DNA from 2 places in the Streptomyces sp. NPDC086989 genome. Region 2 is predicted to be linked to the other one. Evidence: riboswitches for the same ligand, from Rfam matches in the RefSeq annotation. Region 2 holds a riboswitch; the other holds the start of a gene.
The links. A riboswitch is a leader RNA that binds a small molecule or an ion and turns the genes downstream of it on or off. The one in region 2 is predicted to bind cyclic di-AMP.
Positions count from the first base shown of each region.

Region 1: linked by a shared signal. The riboswitch ahead of ACIPK4_RS32795 (transglycosylase family protein) and the one ahead of ACIPK4_RS18310 (LysM peptidoglycan-binding domain-containing M23 family metallopeptidase) in region 2 are both predicted to bind cyclic di-AMP.

Region 1 is NZ_JBIVAL010000017.1:82,306-90,663, forward strand. It holds gene eno (phosphopyruvate hydratase) at 1-1,016, opposite strand, end outside; gene ACIPK4_RS32795 (transglycosylase family protein) at 1,346-2,056, opposite strand; cyclic di-AMP (ydaO/yuaA leader) riboswitch at 2,059-2,228, opposite strand; gene ACIPK4_RS32800 (transglycosylase family protein) at 2,511-3,545, opposite strand; gene ACIPK4_RS32805 (cytochrome P450) at 3,648-4,922, opposite strand; gene ACIPK4_RS32810 (globin domain-containing protein) at 5,044-6,252, shown strand; gene ACIPK4_RS32815 (nucleoside triphosphate pyrophosphohydrolase) at 6,280-7,350, opposite strand; gene ACIPK4_RS32820 (SurA N-terminal domain-containing protein) at 7,381-8,007, opposite strand; gene ACIPK4_RS32825 (YfhO family protein) at 8,262-8,358, shown strand, end outside.
Region 2 is NZ_JBIVAL010000007.1:46,360-54,717, reverse strand. It holds gene ACIPK4_RS18325 (sensor histidine kinase) at 1-1,389, opposite strand, end outside; gene ACIPK4_RS18320 (MBL fold metallo-hydrolase) at 1,627-2,826, opposite strand; gene ACIPK4_RS18315 (SGNH/GDSL hydrolase family protein) at 3,043-3,828, opposite strand; gene ACIPK4_RS18310 (LysM peptidoglycan-binding domain-containing M23 family metallopeptidase) at 3,995-4,960, opposite strand; cyclic di-AMP (ydaO/yuaA leader) riboswitch at 4,965-5,172, opposite strand; gene ACIPK4_RS18305 (tyrosine-protein phosphatase) at 5,450-6,271, shown strand; gene ACIPK4_RS18300 (aspartate aminotransferase family protein) at 6,315-7,697, opposite strand; gene hpnH (adenosyl-hopene transferase HpnH) at 7,694-8,358, opposite strand, start outside.

The sequences.
Region 1 (8,358 bases), on a different contig from region 2:
TTCACCTTCACGAGCAGGGCGTTGGCGGAGCCCTCCTCGATACCGCGGGCCAGGCGCTCCGGGTTGGTGACGAAGAGGTCGTCGCCGACGATCTGGACCTTGGCGCCGAGACGGTCGGTGATGGTCTTCCAGCCGGCCCAGTCGTCCTCGAACAGCGGGTCCTCGATGGAGACGAGCGGGTACGCCTCGACGAGCTCGGCGTAGTAGTCGGTCATCTCGGCGGCCGAGCGGGACTGGCCCTCGAACTCGTACTTGCCGTCCTTGTAGAACTCGGACGCGGCGACGTCCAGCGCGAGCGCGATGTCCTTGCCCGGGACGTAGCCGGCCTGCTTGATGGCCTCGATGATGAGGTCGAGCGCGGCGCGGTTGGACTCCAGGTTCGGGGCGAAGCCGCCCTCGTCACCGAGACCGGTGGACAGGCCCTTGGTGTGCAGGACCTTCTTGAGGGTGTGGTAGACCTCGGCACCCCAGCGCAGCGCCTCGGAGAAGGACTCCGCACCGATCGGGGCGATCATGAACTCCTGGATGTCCACGTTGGAGTCGGCGTGCGACCCACCGTTGAGGATGTTCATCATCGGAACGGGCAGCAGGTGCGCGTTCGGACCGCCGAGGTAGCGGAAGAGCGGGAGGTCCGAGGCCTCGGACGCGGCGTGCGCGACGGCGAGCGACACGCCGAGGATGGCGTTGGCGCCGAGCGAGCCCTTGTTGTCGGTGGCGTCCAGGTCGAACATGGCCTGGTCGATCAGGCGCTGCTCGGTGGCGTCGTAGCCGACGAGCTCCGGGCCGATCTGCTCGATGACCGCGAGGACGGCCTTCTCGACACCCTTGCCCATGTAACGGTTGGGGTCACCGTCACGGAGCTCAATGGCCTCGAAGGCACCGGTGGAGGCGCCGGACGGAACTGCAGCACGGCCGGTGCTGCCATCGTCGAGGCCCACCTCGACCTCGACCGTGGGGTTGCCTCGGGAGTCCAGGATTTCCCGGGCTACGACGACGTCGATGGACGGCACGAGCATCTCCTTCTGGGATGTGACGCTGGGTGTGCGGCGGCATGTCAGGCCGTGGAATGGCCTCGCCGCCTAGAGCCTAACCGGCTCCGGGCGCTCGGCCGGCCGACCGCCCGCCTCCTGGGACGAAAAAGGGCCCGAATACCCGCCTTCCAGGACATACGACCCTTGATCATCGGCGTCTCGGCCGGATTCCGGATCGTCCGGAACGGGCTCGGGCCGGGGCCCGACCGCGACCGGAAGGGGAAGACACCGCCGCCCGGCGCGTGAGGGGAGACGCGCCGGGCGGTGGGGATGTCACGTGCCGTGCACGCTTGTGCGGTTGTTCACCGCAGGATTCAGCTGAGCTTCAGCATCTGACCCGGGTAGATCAGGTCGGCGTCCGAGACGATGTCCTTGTTGAGCTCGAAGAGCTTCTCCCAGCCGCCCTTGACGCCGTTCGCCTCGGCGATGGTGCCCAGGGTGTCGCCCGCCTTGACCTCGTACGAGCCGTTGCCGGTCTTGACGACCGGCGCCTCGGCGCGCTCGGAGCGGGTGGTCGGGGCCGGGGCCTCGGCGCGCTTCGGCGTCTCCTTCTTCGGCTCGGCCTTCTTCGGCTGGGCCTTCTTGGTCTCGGTCTTCGTCTCCACCTTCTTGGTGGTCTCCGCGGCGCCGCCGCCGGCGTAGGAGGAGTTGGACAGGCCCTTGCCGCAGACCGGCCAGGCGCCCTTGCCCTGGCCCTTGAGGACCTTCTCGGCGATGGCTATCTGCTGCGACTTGGAGGCCTGGTTGGCCTGCGCGGCGTACGCCTTGCCGCCGTAGGCGGCCCAGGTGGAGGACGAGAACTGCAGGCCGCCGTAGTAGCCGTTGCCGGTGTTGATGGACCAGTTGCCGCCGGCCTCGCACTGGGCGACGCGGTCCCACTCGGAGGCGGTGGCGGCGGAGGCGGAGCCGGCCGCCATCAGGGGCGCGGCGACCGCGACACCGGCGACGCCGGCGAGCGTGACGATGCGGGTGGTGCGCTCGATGGCCGTGGCGCGGCGGTGCTTGCCCTTGCCGGAAAGCAGCATGGAGTTCTCCTCACCGACGCCTGCGAGGTGAGCTGTCGGGTTCGGGCGGATGAGTGCCCGGCCGTGCGTCGTGGCGCACGGCTTAACCCCTAGCCGTTCCCGTCCGTCTCTCAACGGCCGGTCCCGGCGCCTACCTTGGTTCCCCCGCTCCTGCCTTCGGCGCTTGACGCGACGACTGTTCCCTCCGTCCGCCGGCAGGATTCGGCGATGCGGTCGAAGGAGCCCGCGGTGGCGGGCGAATCAGAAGGTAGACAGGTCCCTCCCCGATGTTCAACGAGGAACACCGGGGAGAAACGGGCCCTACTTGCGCTCTCCTTGTGGGCATTTGCGCAGGTGAGGGCGGGGTTTGCGGAAGGCGGCAGGCGGGACACGCCAGTTGACCGGAAGAGACACATGTCTCACTTGCAGATAACGGACATTCAGCTCGTTCCGGGTGCCCGAAGTGCCGCTATTCCTAGCTTAGATCCAGATTCTGACCGGGCTTGATCAGATTGGCGTCATCCCCGATGACCTGCTCGTTGGCCGCGTAGAGCGCGTTCCAGCCGCCCTTGACCTTCTTGGCGGACGCGATGGTCGCCAGGCTGTCGCCCTCCTTGACGGTGTACGAGGGGTCCGCCGCCGCACCGGGGGACGCGGGCGCCTCGACGGCGGGCGTGCCACGGTGCTTGCCGGTGCCGGAGACGTCCGGGATGCCGGCCGGGTCCCCGGAGGCGGCCGGGGCGCCCTGGGTGGTCGGGGTCGCCGGGGCGGCCGGGGTGACCGGGGCGTTCGGGTCCGTGGGGCCGGCCGGGGCGGTCGGGGTCGTCCCCGGCGTGGTGGGCGTCGTCGGGAGCGTGGGGGCACCCGGGGTCGGGGTCGGGGTGCCCGGGAGCACCGGGGCCGTCGGCGACGTGGACGGCGCGTCCGGCTCGGGCATGACGGGCAGTCCGCTGTTCGGTGCGAGCGGCGCCGGCGGCAGCGTGAAGACGGGGGACGGACCGTGGGTCGGGGCGCCGAAGTCGGTGGCCTTCGCGCCGGAGCCGCCCTTCGGGACCGAGTCGTCGGGGCGCGAGGCGCTCGGGGCGACGGGAGCGAGGGTGCCGGGCAGGCCCGGGTCGACGGACGCCGCGGGGGCCTGCTGGGTCAGTCCGGCCGATTCCGAGCACTGGCCCCAGGCCTGGGGGCCCTGGGTGCCCAGCACGCGCTCGGCGACGGCGATCTGCTGGGAACGGCTGGCGAGGTCGGGGCGCTCGGCGAACTCCTGACCGCCCGAGGCGTTCCACTGCTCCTGCGTGAACGAAAGTCCGCCGTAGGACCCGCTGCCGACGTTCGCGCTCCAGGAACCACCGCTCTCGCACTCGGCGACCTTGTCCCACGTCGAGGTGTCGGCCGCGCTCGCGCCGGTGGCGGCGAGCAGCGGCAGCGCCAGCGCGGAGCCTGTGACTCCGGCGGTGACGACTATCGCGGGTACCTGGCGGGGGCGTCTGTGGCGGCCGTTCCCGGAACGCATGAGCTGCACCTTTCGCATAACGGCTGGGTAACGGCAGAACCTAGCCTTCTTGGCATGCAAGTCACAACTCTTGCCGTGCGCTGACTTCCGGTCAGGGGACGTTCAGGTGTTTCGAGGTGTGAACCGGACGGGAAGAGTGCGCAGGCCACGCATGATCAGACCGCCGCGCCAGCGAAGCTCGTTGGGTGGAATAGCGAGTTCCAGATCGGGCAGACGCGTGAGCAAAGTCGCAAGCGCCGTCTGTCCTTCAAGTCGTGCGAGCGGAGCACCCAGGCAGTAGTGGATGCCGTGTCCGTATCCGAGGTGCTGGTTGTCGGTGCGGGAGAGGTCGAGGGCGTCCGGATCGGTGAACCGCCCGGGGTCCCGGTCGGCCGCGGCGAGCACGACGAGAACCGGATCCCCCGCGGCGACGTCCTTGTCCCCGAGGGTCAGCGGCTCGGTGGCGAACCGCCAGGTGGCCAGCTCCACAGGGCCGTCGTAGCGCAGCAGCTCCTCGACGCCCGTCTCCAGCAGGCCGCTCTCCCCTGCGGCGAGGGAGTCCTGGAGGCGGATGCGCTGGTCGGGGTTCATGAAGAGGGAGTGGACGCCGTTGCCGATGAGGTTGACGGTCGTCTCGAAGCCGGCGAAGAGCAGGATGAAGGCCATGGCGGTGGCCTCGGCCTCCGTCAGGTGGTCGCCGTGGTCGCTCGCGCGGATGAGGTCCGAAATCAGGTCATTGCCCAGATCATCCCTTTTGCGGTGGATGAGTTCGCCGAGATAGGTCCGCATCTGCTTCACGGACCGGGCGACCCCGCCGCGCGGACCGCCGCCGTGGCGGATCATCATCCCGGCCCAGTCGCGGAAGTCGTCCTGGTCCTCGCGCGGTACGCCGAGCATCTCGCAGATGGCGTAGATGGGGAGCGGGAACGCGAACTCGTGGATGAGGTCCGCTTCCCCCTTGCTCGCGAACCGGTCGATGAGGTGGTCGGTCAGCTCCTGCACCCGCGGGGCGAACTCGGCGACCCGCCGCGGGGTGAACGCCTTCGACACCAGCCGCCGCAGCCGCGTGTGGTCCGGCGGATCGATGTTGAGCAGATGGGTCATCAGCTCCGCCTTGCGCTCGCCCGGGATCCCGGTCTTGCCCTTGGCGTGCGCCGGCTCGGCGTGGTGCGCCGGGTTCTTGCTGAGCCGCTGGTCGGCGAGGGCCTGGCGGGCGTCGGCGTACCGGGTGACCAGCCAGGCCTCGACCCCGCTCGGCAGCTTGGTGCGGTGCACCGGGGAGTGCTCGCGCAGCCAGGCGTACGCGGGGTACGGATCGGTCGCGAACTCCCAGTCGAACAGGGTCGGACCCTGGGGAGGAGTGCTGTCTGCGGGGGCTGCGGAGGTCGGCTCGTGCACCCGCTGACCGTATCCCGCGGGCCGGCCGCCACCCCATATGGGGTGTTCGCCGCGGCTGTCCGTAGATCCGCCCTCCCTTGACTCCGCGTCGTCCGGCGTTCCTACTTTCGGTGCTGTGGACGTGAGGATCTTGAAGAGCAGCTTCGCGGTGGTGGAGAGACGGGCCGAACACGCGGTCAAGTACTTCTACACCCACCTCTTCTGGCACAACCCCGGGATCCGTGAGCTCTTCCCGGCCTCCGCCCAGGAGATGGAGCGCCAGCGCGACCGGCTGTTCGCCGCGCTCACCCACGTGGTCGCCCGTCTCGGCGACGAGAGCCTCCTCCCCTATCTCCACGCCCTCGGCCGCGACCACCGCAAGTTCCGCGCCCGCCCCGAGCACTACGCCGCCGTCGGCGCGAGCCTGCTCGCCGCGCTCGCCCGGACCTGCGGCGACGCCTGGACCCCGGCCGTGGAGAAGGCCTGGTCCGAGGCATACCAGGTGATCGCCGACGCCATGATGGCCGGGGCAGCCGCGAGCGAGGACCCCCCGTGGTGGGACGCCGAGATCGTCCGCCACCTCCGGTACGGGCAGGACACGGGGGTGCTGACCCTGCGCCCGCACGCCCCCTTCCCCCACCGGCCCGGCCAGTACGTGAGCGTGAGCAGCCCACGGGTTCCGGCGGCCTGGCGCACGTACTCCATCGCCAACGCCCCCCGCCCGGAACGCACCCTCGACCTGCACGTCAGCCGCGTCCGGCACGGCCGGCTGAGCACCGCCCTGGTCCGCGAGGCCCGGCCCGGCGAGATGCTGCGGCTCGGCTCGGCCTCCGGGCGGCTGACCCTGCGCCGCGCCGGCCGCCCGGTCAGCCTCATCGCGGCGGGCACCGGCTGGGCGCCGATCCGGGCCCTGCTGGAGGAGCTCGCCGGGCAGCCCCCCGATCAGGACGTACGGCTCTTCGTCGTCGCCCGCGACGCCGCGCACCTCTACGACCGCCCGCTGATCGACGAGTACGCCGCCGCCTTCGGCTGGCTCGGCGTCACCTACATCACGCCCGCCCCGGGGCAGCACCGCGACCAGGCCACCGCGCGGCTCGCGACCGCGCTCGGCCACCGGGCCCGGTGGCCCGATCAGGACGTCTACCTCAGCGGACCGCCGCCGTTCGTCGAGCAGACCGTGGACCTGCTGGAGGGGCTGGGCACCCCGCCCGGCCGGATCTTCCACGACGGTGCACCCGCGGCCGGCACCGGGCACGGCCCGAACGGCCGCCCCCTGGGATTCGGGGAGTGGTTCCTCAGCCGTCCCGCAACGCACTGGCACGACCCCTCGGGCCGCGCGCCCCGGGCCTGACCGGGTCCTGCGGCGCAGCGCCGCGGATCACGCCCCGCCGTCCTCCTCGCCGTAGTCCTGGTCGTCGTCCTCGCCGTCGCGTTCGCCGCCGTCCCCGCCGAGGCCCTCCGCGGCGCGGATCGCGTCCCGGTAGACGCGGGCCGCGGCCCGCAGCGCGGTCTCGGGGTCGGTCCCGGCCGCCTCGGCGCGCGCCGCCAGTTCCAGCAGCTCGTACCCGACGCCCTCGCCGCGGGGCAGCTCCACGGGCACCCCGGCCGAGCGGACCCGGCCGGCGAGCTTGGCCGCGAGCGCGAGCCCGGGCTGCCCCAGCGGGACCCCGTCGGTGACCGACTCCCGCTGCTTCTCGACCGCCTTGGTGCGCTGCCAGTGCGCGTGGACGTCCTCCGGGGTCAGCGCCTCCGCGTCCCCGAAGACGTGCGGATGCCGGTGGATCAGCTTCTCGACGAGGCTGCCGGCCACGTCGTCGACGGAGAAGGGCCGCTCGGGGTCCTCCTCGGCGATGCGCGCGTGGAAGACCACCTGGAGCAGAACGTCGCCGAGTTCCTCGCGCAGCGCCTCGCGGTCCCCGTCCTCGATGGCCTCGACGAGCTCGTACGCCTCCTCGATCGCGTACTTGACGAGGCCCTCGTGGGTCTGGCGCGAGGTCCAGGGGCATTCGCGGCGGACCCGGTCCATCACCTGGACGAGGTCGAGCAGGCGCGCGCCGGGCAGGTCGTAGGAGCCGGGCAGCAGTTCCAGGTCGGGCATCTCGACGCGGCCGGAGCCGGCCAGCCGGGCCAGCCCGTCGGTGAGCCGCTGGTCTCCCTCGCCGCCCGGGATCACCACGACCGTGCGGCCGCCGGCGCAGGCCTCTACGAGCTCGTGCGCGTCCGGGGTCTCGTGCGCGACCTCGACGCCCGCCTCGCGCAGGTACGGCAGCTGCGGGTGGCCGGGGTCGGCGCACAGCACCCGGTCCGCGGCGTGCAGGGTCTGCCAGGCCGGCCAGGACAGCAGGCCGGGGGCGACCCGGTGGCTGGCGGTCAGCAGGACGATCCGGCCGACGGCCGGTGCGTCGGCGGCGGGCGCGGCGGGGGCGGGTTCGGCGGCGTGGTCGTTCACCCTCCGAACCTACCTCCTCCCCCGGACGGCTCAGGCTCCGGCGGGGGCCTGCTCGGGCCGGGTCCGCTGGACGATCCAGGGGGTGTCCTGGTCGCCGAGCACGATCTGCTGCGCGTCCCAGACGCCGTAGCGCGGGTTCACCTCGATGTGCAGGGCCTTCGCGGCGGAGGCGAGCTTCTCGACGGCCTTGTCCTGGCTGCCGTAGTGGTCGAACAGCTTGTCGCGCAGCAGCTTGAAACGGGCGTCGGCGTCGAGCTGGCCGGGCGCGAGCTGGGCCTGTTCCAGCGCCGCCGCGGCCAGCTTCTCGCTGCCGCCGGCCTTCTCCAGCTGGGCCTTGCGGAAGTCCTGGACCTCCTTCTCGCTGACGCTCACGCCCGCGTCCTCGGCGGCGCGCTCCAGGACGACCGTCTGGATCATCTTGTTCAGCTTGATGCGCTCCAGACCGGGCGAGGCCTGGATCAGCTGGGCGGCGGTCGGCCCGGAGTCGTTCTGCGCCGCGCGGACCTCGCCCACCTGTGCCTGGAGCGCGGAGGTGGTGATCCGCTCGCCGCCGACGACGGCCGCGGTACCGGCGCGGGCCTGGCCCGAGCAGGCGGACAGCAGGGGGGCCGCCACGAGCAGGGCGGCGGAGACGGAGAGCGCTGTGCGACGGTGCAAAGGAGCCTCCAGGGCCGGAAGATTGTGCGTCGGTGCACAGGGGGTGTCCTGTCGACCAGGCCGGGCCCGCGACGCCCGGCCTGGTCGACAGGACATCCCCGAAGGCCGTGCGGTGATCGATGGTATGCAGTCACGGTGATCCGAGCCACTGCTTCGACCAACGATTCCCGGGGTGTTGGGGTACGCGTCCGTTGATGTCACGGTCATTCCGTGGCCACCCTCCGGTCCACCGGTGGTGCCACAGTCGGCCCACCATGTCGACACCGCACCGCTCGCCGCGCCGCCGGAGCCTGTCCGGCTCCGCCCTCGCCGCCCTGATCACGGTGGTGGCCGTGTGCACCGGGGACGCGG
Region 2 (8,358 bases):
CGGCGCCCCGGCCACCGGCTCCGGCTCCCGTTCCGGTCGCTCCGGCTGGGGCTGCGGTTCCGGCCGGGGGTACAACTCCCGCTTGGGTACGGCCACCCGTACGGGCTCCAGCGGGGGCATGGCCGCGCCGGCCTCCCCGGTCCCCCACGAGGTGGCCCGGGAGCCCCCGAGCGCGTCGGCGGCGCTCGGCGCCTCCGCCCCCAGGAGTTCCTTCGGCAGGACGAGGACCGCGAGCACGCCGCCGTAGATGTTGGACTTGAGCTCGACGGCGATCCCGTGCCGGCGGGCCAGCGCCGAGACCACGAACAGGCCGATGCGGCCGTCCGCCAGCAGGTGCCGGACGCTGATCTGGTCGGGGTCGACGAGCAGGGCGTTCATCCGGTGCTGCTCGGCGGCCGGCATGCCCAGCCCGCGGTCCTCCACCTCGATGGCGATGCCCGCCGTGACCCGCTCGGCGCGCAGCACCACGTCGGTGTCGGGCGCCGAGAACACCGTGGCGTTCTCGACCAGTTCGGCCAGCAGGTGCACTACGTCGGCGACGGCGTGGCCGCGTACGGTGCCGCCCGCCGGGGGCACCACCTTGACCCGCGTGTACTGCTCGACCTCCGCGACGGAGGAGCGCAGCACCTCGCTCAGGTCGATGGGCCGGGTCCACTGGCGCCGGGAGGCGGCGCCGCCGAGGACGGCCAGGTTCTCGGCGTGGCGGCGGATCCGGGTGGCGAGGTGGTCGACGTGGAAGAGCTCCTTGAGGAGGTCGGGGTCCTCGACCGTGTCCTCCAGCTCGTCGAGCAGGGAGATCTCCCGGTGCACGAGGGACTGGAGCCGGCGCGCGAGGTTGACGAAGACCTCGACCTTGCGGTCGCTGTCGGACGGCGCGGCCGGTCCGGCCAGCCGTACGAGGGTGGCGTGCGCGTGTTCGCGGGCGCCGCGCAACTCCTGGGAGAGCAGCCAGAACTCGTCCACGCACGCCGGGTCGCCGCCGGGCGGGGGCGCCGCCGGGCCGCCGCGGACGGCGCGGGCCGGCGGCTCGCCGCGTTCCAGCCGCTCCGCGGCGGCCCGCAGTTCCTGGCGTCCGCGCACGCTGGAGCGGCGCAGGGCCTCGCAGCGGTCCCGGACGGCCTTGGCGGAGCGCTGGGCACCGAGCAGGGCGGCGGCCAGCGCGCCGACGACGAGCAGCGCGCAGCCGGCCAGGACGGGCCACAGCCGGGCGTCCCGCTGCCCCGCGCCCCCGCCGAGCTGGAGCGTGAAGATCACCGCGGCGGCTCCGCTGAGCGCCGCGGCGAGCGTGGGCAGCAGGGCGGCGCGCACCAGCTGGGGCCGTATCTGCCGGCCGGGACCGGTGACGGCGTGTCTCGACGGGGCGTGGCGGGCGGCGCGGAGTCCGGACATCGGCGTCCTCTACGTGGGGCCCGGGCCCCCAGCGGTTCCGGGGCCCGGTGTTGATCACCGGATACCCACGCTAGACCGCACGATCCCGCCCCTGACAGCCAGTTGGGGAAGTTCGCGGGGGTGCTTCCCGCTCCCGGCGGAGCGCTCGCACGACAGCCCGAATCCGCCGGGGGCGCACGTTCGCAGCGGCCGTGTGCGACGTGCGACCCCCGGTCGGCGGATGCCCCGGGCCGGCGCCTACGAGCCGACGGCCTCCGGTTCCTCGTGCGCCACGGCCGGCGGACGCGTGGCCGTGACCGGGCGGGACTTCGGCGCGGCTGCGGGCGGGGCCGACGCCACGAACGGGCGCCACCACGGCTCCCTCGGGGCGTCCGCGGCGCCCGGCTCGAACGGCTGGCCGGGGATCGGCAGCGCGATCGCCGAGCCGGTGGTCTCGGCGGCGGCCACGGTGCCCTCGCCGGGCTCGTCCCACGGGTGCGGGGCCAGGTTGAAGGTGCCCCAGTGGATCGGCAGCATCGTGCCGTGCGGGACGCCGCCCTGCAGGTCGAGGTGGGCGCGCATGCCCTCCTCGGGGGTCATGTGGATGTCGGGCCAGTACTCCGAGTACGCACCGATCTGGATCATCGTGGCGTCGAAGGGGCCGTGCTCGGCGCCGATCTCCCCGAAGCCGGGGAAGTAACCGGTGTCGCCGCTGTGGAAGATCCGGTGTTCGTCGCCCGCGACGACCCACGAGGCCCACAGGGTGTTCTGGGTGTTGCGCAGGCCGCGCCCGCAGAAGTGGCGCGCCGGGGTGGCCGTCAGCGAGAGCCCCGCGATCTTGGTGCCCTCGTTCCAGTCGAGCTCGCGCAGCCGGTCCGGGGCGACGCCCCACCGCTCCAGGTGGGCGCCGACGCCGAGCGGGACGGCGAAGACGGTGTCCGTGCCGGCCAGCTGCTTGATGGTCGGCAGGTCGAGGTGGTCGTAGTGGTCGTGCGAGATCACCACGGCGTCGACCGGGCCCAGCGAGGCCAGCGGTACGGGGACGGGGTGCAGCCGCTTGGGTCCGGCGAACGGGAAGGGCGAGCACCGCTCGCCCCATACGGGATCGAACAGCACGCGCCGCCCGTCCATCTCCGCGAGTACGCCGGAGTGCCCCATCCAGGTCAGGCGCAGCCCACTGGCCGGCGGTTTCGCCAGCTCCGCGAGCGTGGTCGGGTACACCGGGATCGGCGCGCCCGGGTTGCGCCGGATCCGCTGCTCCTTGTGGAAGTAGATCTTGGCGAACTCCAGCATGGAGCCGGAGGGCCGGGTCCTGGCCCCGACGGGGTTCTGGAAGACGCCGTCGGCGAAGTTCGGCGAGCGCAGGATCCGCTCCAGGCGCGCGCCGGAGGGGTCCGCGCCGAAGGCTTCGGGCCGCAGGGCGCGCAGCCGTGGACGCAGGGGACGGGAGCCGGTCAAGGCGCCTCCTGGGAGGGTGGGGCGGATGGTCGTGATGCCGTACGGAACACCGGTTCTATCACCATGCCAACGCGCACCGGCCCCGAAGGATTCCGCCGCGCGCCACGGGCCTCGCGCCCCGCCTCGGCTCCCGTCCTCTCCCCTCCTACGCCCCTCCCCGGCTCTTCTCCCTCCCCCGGCTCCTCCCGAGCCCCTCCCGCACCCGTCTGCGCCGGTCTACAGCGGCAGCAGGTCCGGACGCTTCGCCTCCACGTGGTCCCCGGAGGACTCGCCGCGCAGCCGGCGCCCGATCCACGGCACCAGGTGCTCCCGCGCCCACTGGATGTTGTCCCGGGTCACGTCCACCGAGCCGCGCGGCTGTTGCGGCGGCCACGGCTGGTCGGGGTCGGCCGGCACCTCCAGCCCCAGCACCTGGGCGGCGCGCAGCGCGACCCGGGTGTGCCCCTCGGGCGAGAGGTGCAGCCGGTCGAAGTCCCAGGCACGGCGGTCCTGTACGGACTTCAGCGACCAGAGGTCGAGCACCGGGCAGTCGTAGCGGTCGGCGATGGCGCGCACGTGCGCGCTGTACGTCGCCACCTTGCCCCGGAGGTGCTTGAGGACCGGTACGCCACGGGTGTCGAAGCCCGTGGTGATCATGACCTGTCCGACGGCCCCGGTCAGGTCGGCGACGGCGGCCTCGAACCGCTCCGCCACGTCGTCCGGGTCGCTGCCGGGCCGGATGATGTCGTTGCCGCCCGCACAGAAGCTCACCAGGTCGGGTGCGAGCTCCTTGGCCCGGGGGACCTGTTCGGCCACGATCTGGTCGAGGAGGCGTCCCCGCACGGCCAGGTTCGCGTACCGGAAGTCGTGTTCCTCGCGCTGATCGGCCAGGAGCACGGCCAGCCGGTCCGCCCAGCCGAGAAAGGTCTCGCCGGGCCCCGGGTCCCCCACACCCTCGGTGAAGCTGTCCCCGATCGCCGCGTACGAGCCGATGTTCTTGAGTGTCGTCTTCGTCGCTGCCACGAGACCACATCCTTCACCCCGGCACGTGACCTACGCCACCGTAGGAAGGGGTTGACGGGCCGTGATCTATACCACCCGTCCAGTGCGGAATAACAGCGCGTGAGGCCGGGACCCCCCTCGGGTCCCGGCCTCACGCGTCCGGCTGCCCCTCCGACGGCGGGAGCCGTCAGATGCTCACGCCCTTGGAGCGGAGGTAGGCCAGCGGGTCGATGTCCGAGCCGTAGGACGGCCCGGTGCGGATCTCGAAGTGCAGGTGCGGGCCGGTCGAGTTGCCGGTGGAACCGGACAGGCCGATCGTCTGGCCGGCGGTGACGCTCTGGCCGGCCGAGACGGAGAGCTGGGACAGGTGGCCGTACTGGGAGTACTTGCCGTCCGCGTGCCGGATGACGACCTCGTTGCCGTACGCGCCGCCCCAGCCGGCGGAGACCACGGTGCCGGCTCCGACGGCGCGGACGGTGGTGCCGGAGCTCGCGACGAAGTCGACACCGGTGTGGTAGCCGCTGGACCACATGGCACCGGGGGTCTTGTACTGGGTGGAGATCCCCGTGCTGCCGACGGGGGCGACGAAGCCGGCGGCGCCGACCGTGCCGGCTGCGGACTTGACGGTGGCGCTCTTCCGGGCGGCCGCGGCCGCAGCGGCGGCGGGAGCCGGGGCCGCGGGAGCCGGGGCCGAGTCCGCGGACCGCTTCTCGGAGGACCGTTCCGCCGGAGCCTGGGCGGGCTTCTCGGCGGGGACCCCCGTGCCCTGCGCACCGAGGGTCAGCTTGAGCCCGGGGTGGATCAGCGAGGGGTCCGCGCCGACGGCCTCGCGGTTGTCTGCGTACAGCTGCTGCCAGCCGCCGGAGAGGTGGCGGTCCTGGGCGATCTTGGAGAGGTAGTCGCCGGGTACGACGGTGTAGACGGCCGGCGCGGCCTGCACGGCGGTGGCCGGGGCGGCAGCCCGGAGCGCCGCGGGGGCCTGTGCCGCCTGCACGGGGGCCGCGGCGGGTGCGGCGGCCGGGGCGCCGGCGGCGTGGGCGCCGGCGGCACCCAGCAGCGGCAGCGCGAGGGCCGCACCGCCGGTGCCCGCGACGGCGAAGCCGCGCGCCACGGAACGGGACTTGGGACGGCGGTGCTTACCCTTTGCAGGCATGGCGAATTCCTCTCCGTCGCCTGCGAGGTGAGCTGTCGGGTTCGGACTGGAGATGTCCGGCCGCACATGAGGGGACCATGTACGACTTCACCCCGAGCTGCGCCGATACGGAGATCGGAAACAGCGGCTTACCTGGTTCCCCCGCTCCTGCCGCGCGCGTCAATAGTCGGGTGCGGTATCCGGACGGCGGCAGGATTCGGCGGTCCATCCGGATCGATCGCGAAGGTAATCGAGTTCGGCCGCACGGAACAAGCCACGAATTTCCTGACGCATTCGCGGGAGGGGGAATCCGACGGAATTCCGGTCACCCTGCGTCCATTCCCCGCCGCCAACGGCCGCCCCGGCCGGGCCATTCGACTTCGACGATCAGGCACGCACGGTCACCGTATGATCTGGCTCACGGGGCTGCGCCCGATCTCGCCTCCAGTAATGGCAAGTTGGCCGCAACCAGTGTAATTCGGACACACACGACGACGCGGAGGAGTTCCCGTGACCCAGCAGATACCCCGGCCCCCGCGGACGGAGCCCGTACCGGAGCCGGAGCTGGCAGGAGTGCGCAACTTCCGTGACGTGGGCGGCCTGCCGACCGCCGACGGACGGAGGGTCAAGCCGGGAAAACTATTCCGTAGCGGACATCTGGCACATGCCACCGAAACCGACGCAGAATTTCTCGCGTCGCTCGGCCTGCACACCGTCTTCGACTTCCGCAACGGCGCGGACCACGCCCTGGAGGGGCCCGACGTCGAGCTCCCCGGCGTGCGGAACGTGAACATCCCGCTGTCGGATCCTGCCGACGGCAGGGAGTTCTGGAAGGTGGTCCGCGAGGGCGGCGTCGAGCAGCTCCGCGCACTCCTCGGCGACGGGAAGGCCGCCGAGCGGATGGCCGCCTCGTACCGCTCGATGGTCGAGCACCGCACCGCCGAGCACAGCCGGGTCGTGCACGCCCTCGCCGAGGACAGCATTCCGGCACTCATGCACTGCGCGGCCGGAAAGGACCGGGCCGGCCTGTCGATCGCCGTCACCCTGCTCGCGCTGGGCGTGGAGCGCGAGGCGATCGTGGCGGACTACCTGGAGTCCAACGCCCCGCACCGCCGCTACCGGGTGCGCCGCGGAAGCGATGCCCCCGAGGCCCGTTCCGCCGAGGTGATGGAGCTGCTCGCGCCGCTCTTCGACGCCCGCGCCGAGTACCTCACCGCGGCCTTCGAGACGATCGACGGGCACTGGGGCGGGGTCGACCGGTACCTCTCCGAGGGCCTCGGACTCGCGCCCGAGACCCTCGAACGACTGCGGGACCGGCTCCTCGACCGCTAGGTCGTTCCTTCCGGATCAGGCCGGGCGGGAGCCGGGCGGGCCGTCAGCCGCCGCCGACGGCCTGCTTCACCAGCGTCCTGCCGAAGTCCCACATCAGCGAGCCCCCGCCGTGGGCCTCGTCCATCACCTCGCGGAAGGCCGTGACGAACCGGTCGACGTCCGCCTCGTCGACGATCAGCGGCGGGATGAGCTTGATGACCTCCAGACGGTCTCCCGACACCTGGGTCAGGATCCGGTGCCTCTGCAGCAGCGGCACCACGACCATCTGCGCGAAGAGCCCCTTGCGGGCCGCCTGGAGCATCGTCCACCGGCTGCGCAGCCCCAGCGAGGACGGCCGGCCGAACTCGATGCCGATCATCAGGCCCCGCCCCCGTACCTCGTGGAGCAGCTCATACTCGTCCACGAGCGCCGCGAGCCGGCCGCGCAGCAGGTCGCCCGTGACACGCGCCTTCGCGACCACCGACTCGTCCTCCATGACCGAGAGCACCGCCAGCCCGGCCGCCATCGCCTGCGCGTTGGATCCGAAGCTGGCGGAGTGCACCAGCACCCGGTCCATGGACGAGTAGACCTTCTTGAAGATCCAGTCCTTGCCGAGGGTCGCACCGACCGGCACGTAGCCGCCCGACAGGGCCTTGGCCACGCAGACCAGGTCCGGTTCCACGCCCGGCTCGTGCTGGTACGCGTAGAAGTCGCCGGTCCGGCCGAGGCCGGTCTGCACCTCGTCCGCGATCAGCAGCGCCTTGTGCCGGTGCAGCAGCTCCTGCGCCGCGCGAAGGAATCCGGGCGGGGCCTCCAGCACGCCCTTGCCCTGGATCGGCTCGACGACGAAGGCGGCGACGTCGCCCCGCGCCAGTTCCCGTTCCAGGGCGCCCAGGTCACCGAGGGGGATCTTCGTATCGGGCAGCAGCGGCGCGAAGCCGTCCCGGAAGCCGCCCTCCCCGTTGACGGAGAGGGAGCCCGTGGTCAGCCCGTGGAAGGCGTGGTCGCAGTAGAGGACCCTGGGCCGCCCGGTGGCGTACCGGGCGAACTTCAGGGCGGTCTCCACGGCCTCGGTGCCGCTGTTGCCGAAGAAGACACGGTCCAGGTGCGGACTGTGCGCGAGCAGCCGCTCCGCGAGCAGCCCGGGCAGGGGCTGGCAGTCGAAGCGGGTCAGATCGGCGAGCTGTGCGTCCAGGACGTCGTGCAGGGCCTTGCGGACCACGGGGTGGTGCCGGCCCAGGCCCATCACGCCGAACCCGGCCAGCATGTCCAGGTAGTCGTTGCCCTCCGCGTCCCAGAAGTGCGCGCCCTCGGCCCGTACGTAGACCTTGTCGAACCCGATCGTGTGCAGCATCCGCGGCAGCTGGTGGTTGAGGTGCCGCGCGTGCAGCTCGTACCGTTCCCCGCCCCGCTCGTCCAGCAGGGCGCGGAGGTCGAAGCCGGTCACTGCTTCTCCCGGTTCCCCGAGACCGTCTCGCGGGCGGCGCGCAGCGACTCCTTGAGGGAGCCCATGGTGGCGAGGACGGCGGTGGGCTCGTAGCCGCAGTGCGCCATGCAGTTGGCGCAGCGCGGGTCCCTTCCGCGGCCGTACTTGCTCCAGTCGGTGTCCTCGATCAGTTCCCGGTACGTCGGAACGTACCCGTCGCTCATCAGATAGCAGGGGCGCTGCCAGCCGAAGAGGGAGTAATTCGGAATCGCCCAGGCGGTGCAGGGGAAATCCACCTTTCCTTCCAGGAAGTCGAGGAAGAGCGGCGAGTGGTTGAGCCGCCAGCGCCGCCGGTTTCCGCCCGCGAAGGCCTTCTTGAAGAGTTCCCTGGTCTGCTCGACGCCGAGGAAGTGCTCCTGGTCGGGGGCCTTTTCGTAGGCGTATGCGGGCGAGATCATCATTTCGTCGACCTTGAGGTCGTCGTTGAGGTAGTTGAGCACCTCGATGATCGTCTGCGGGGTGTCGGTGTTGAAGAAGGTCGAGTTGGTGGTGACCCGGAATCCGCGCCTCTTCGCCTCCTTGATGGCGGCGACCGCCTCGTCGAAGACGCCTTCCTTGGCCACCGACTCGTCGTGCCGTTCGCGCAGCCCGTCGATGTGCACGGCGAAGGCGAAGTAGGGGG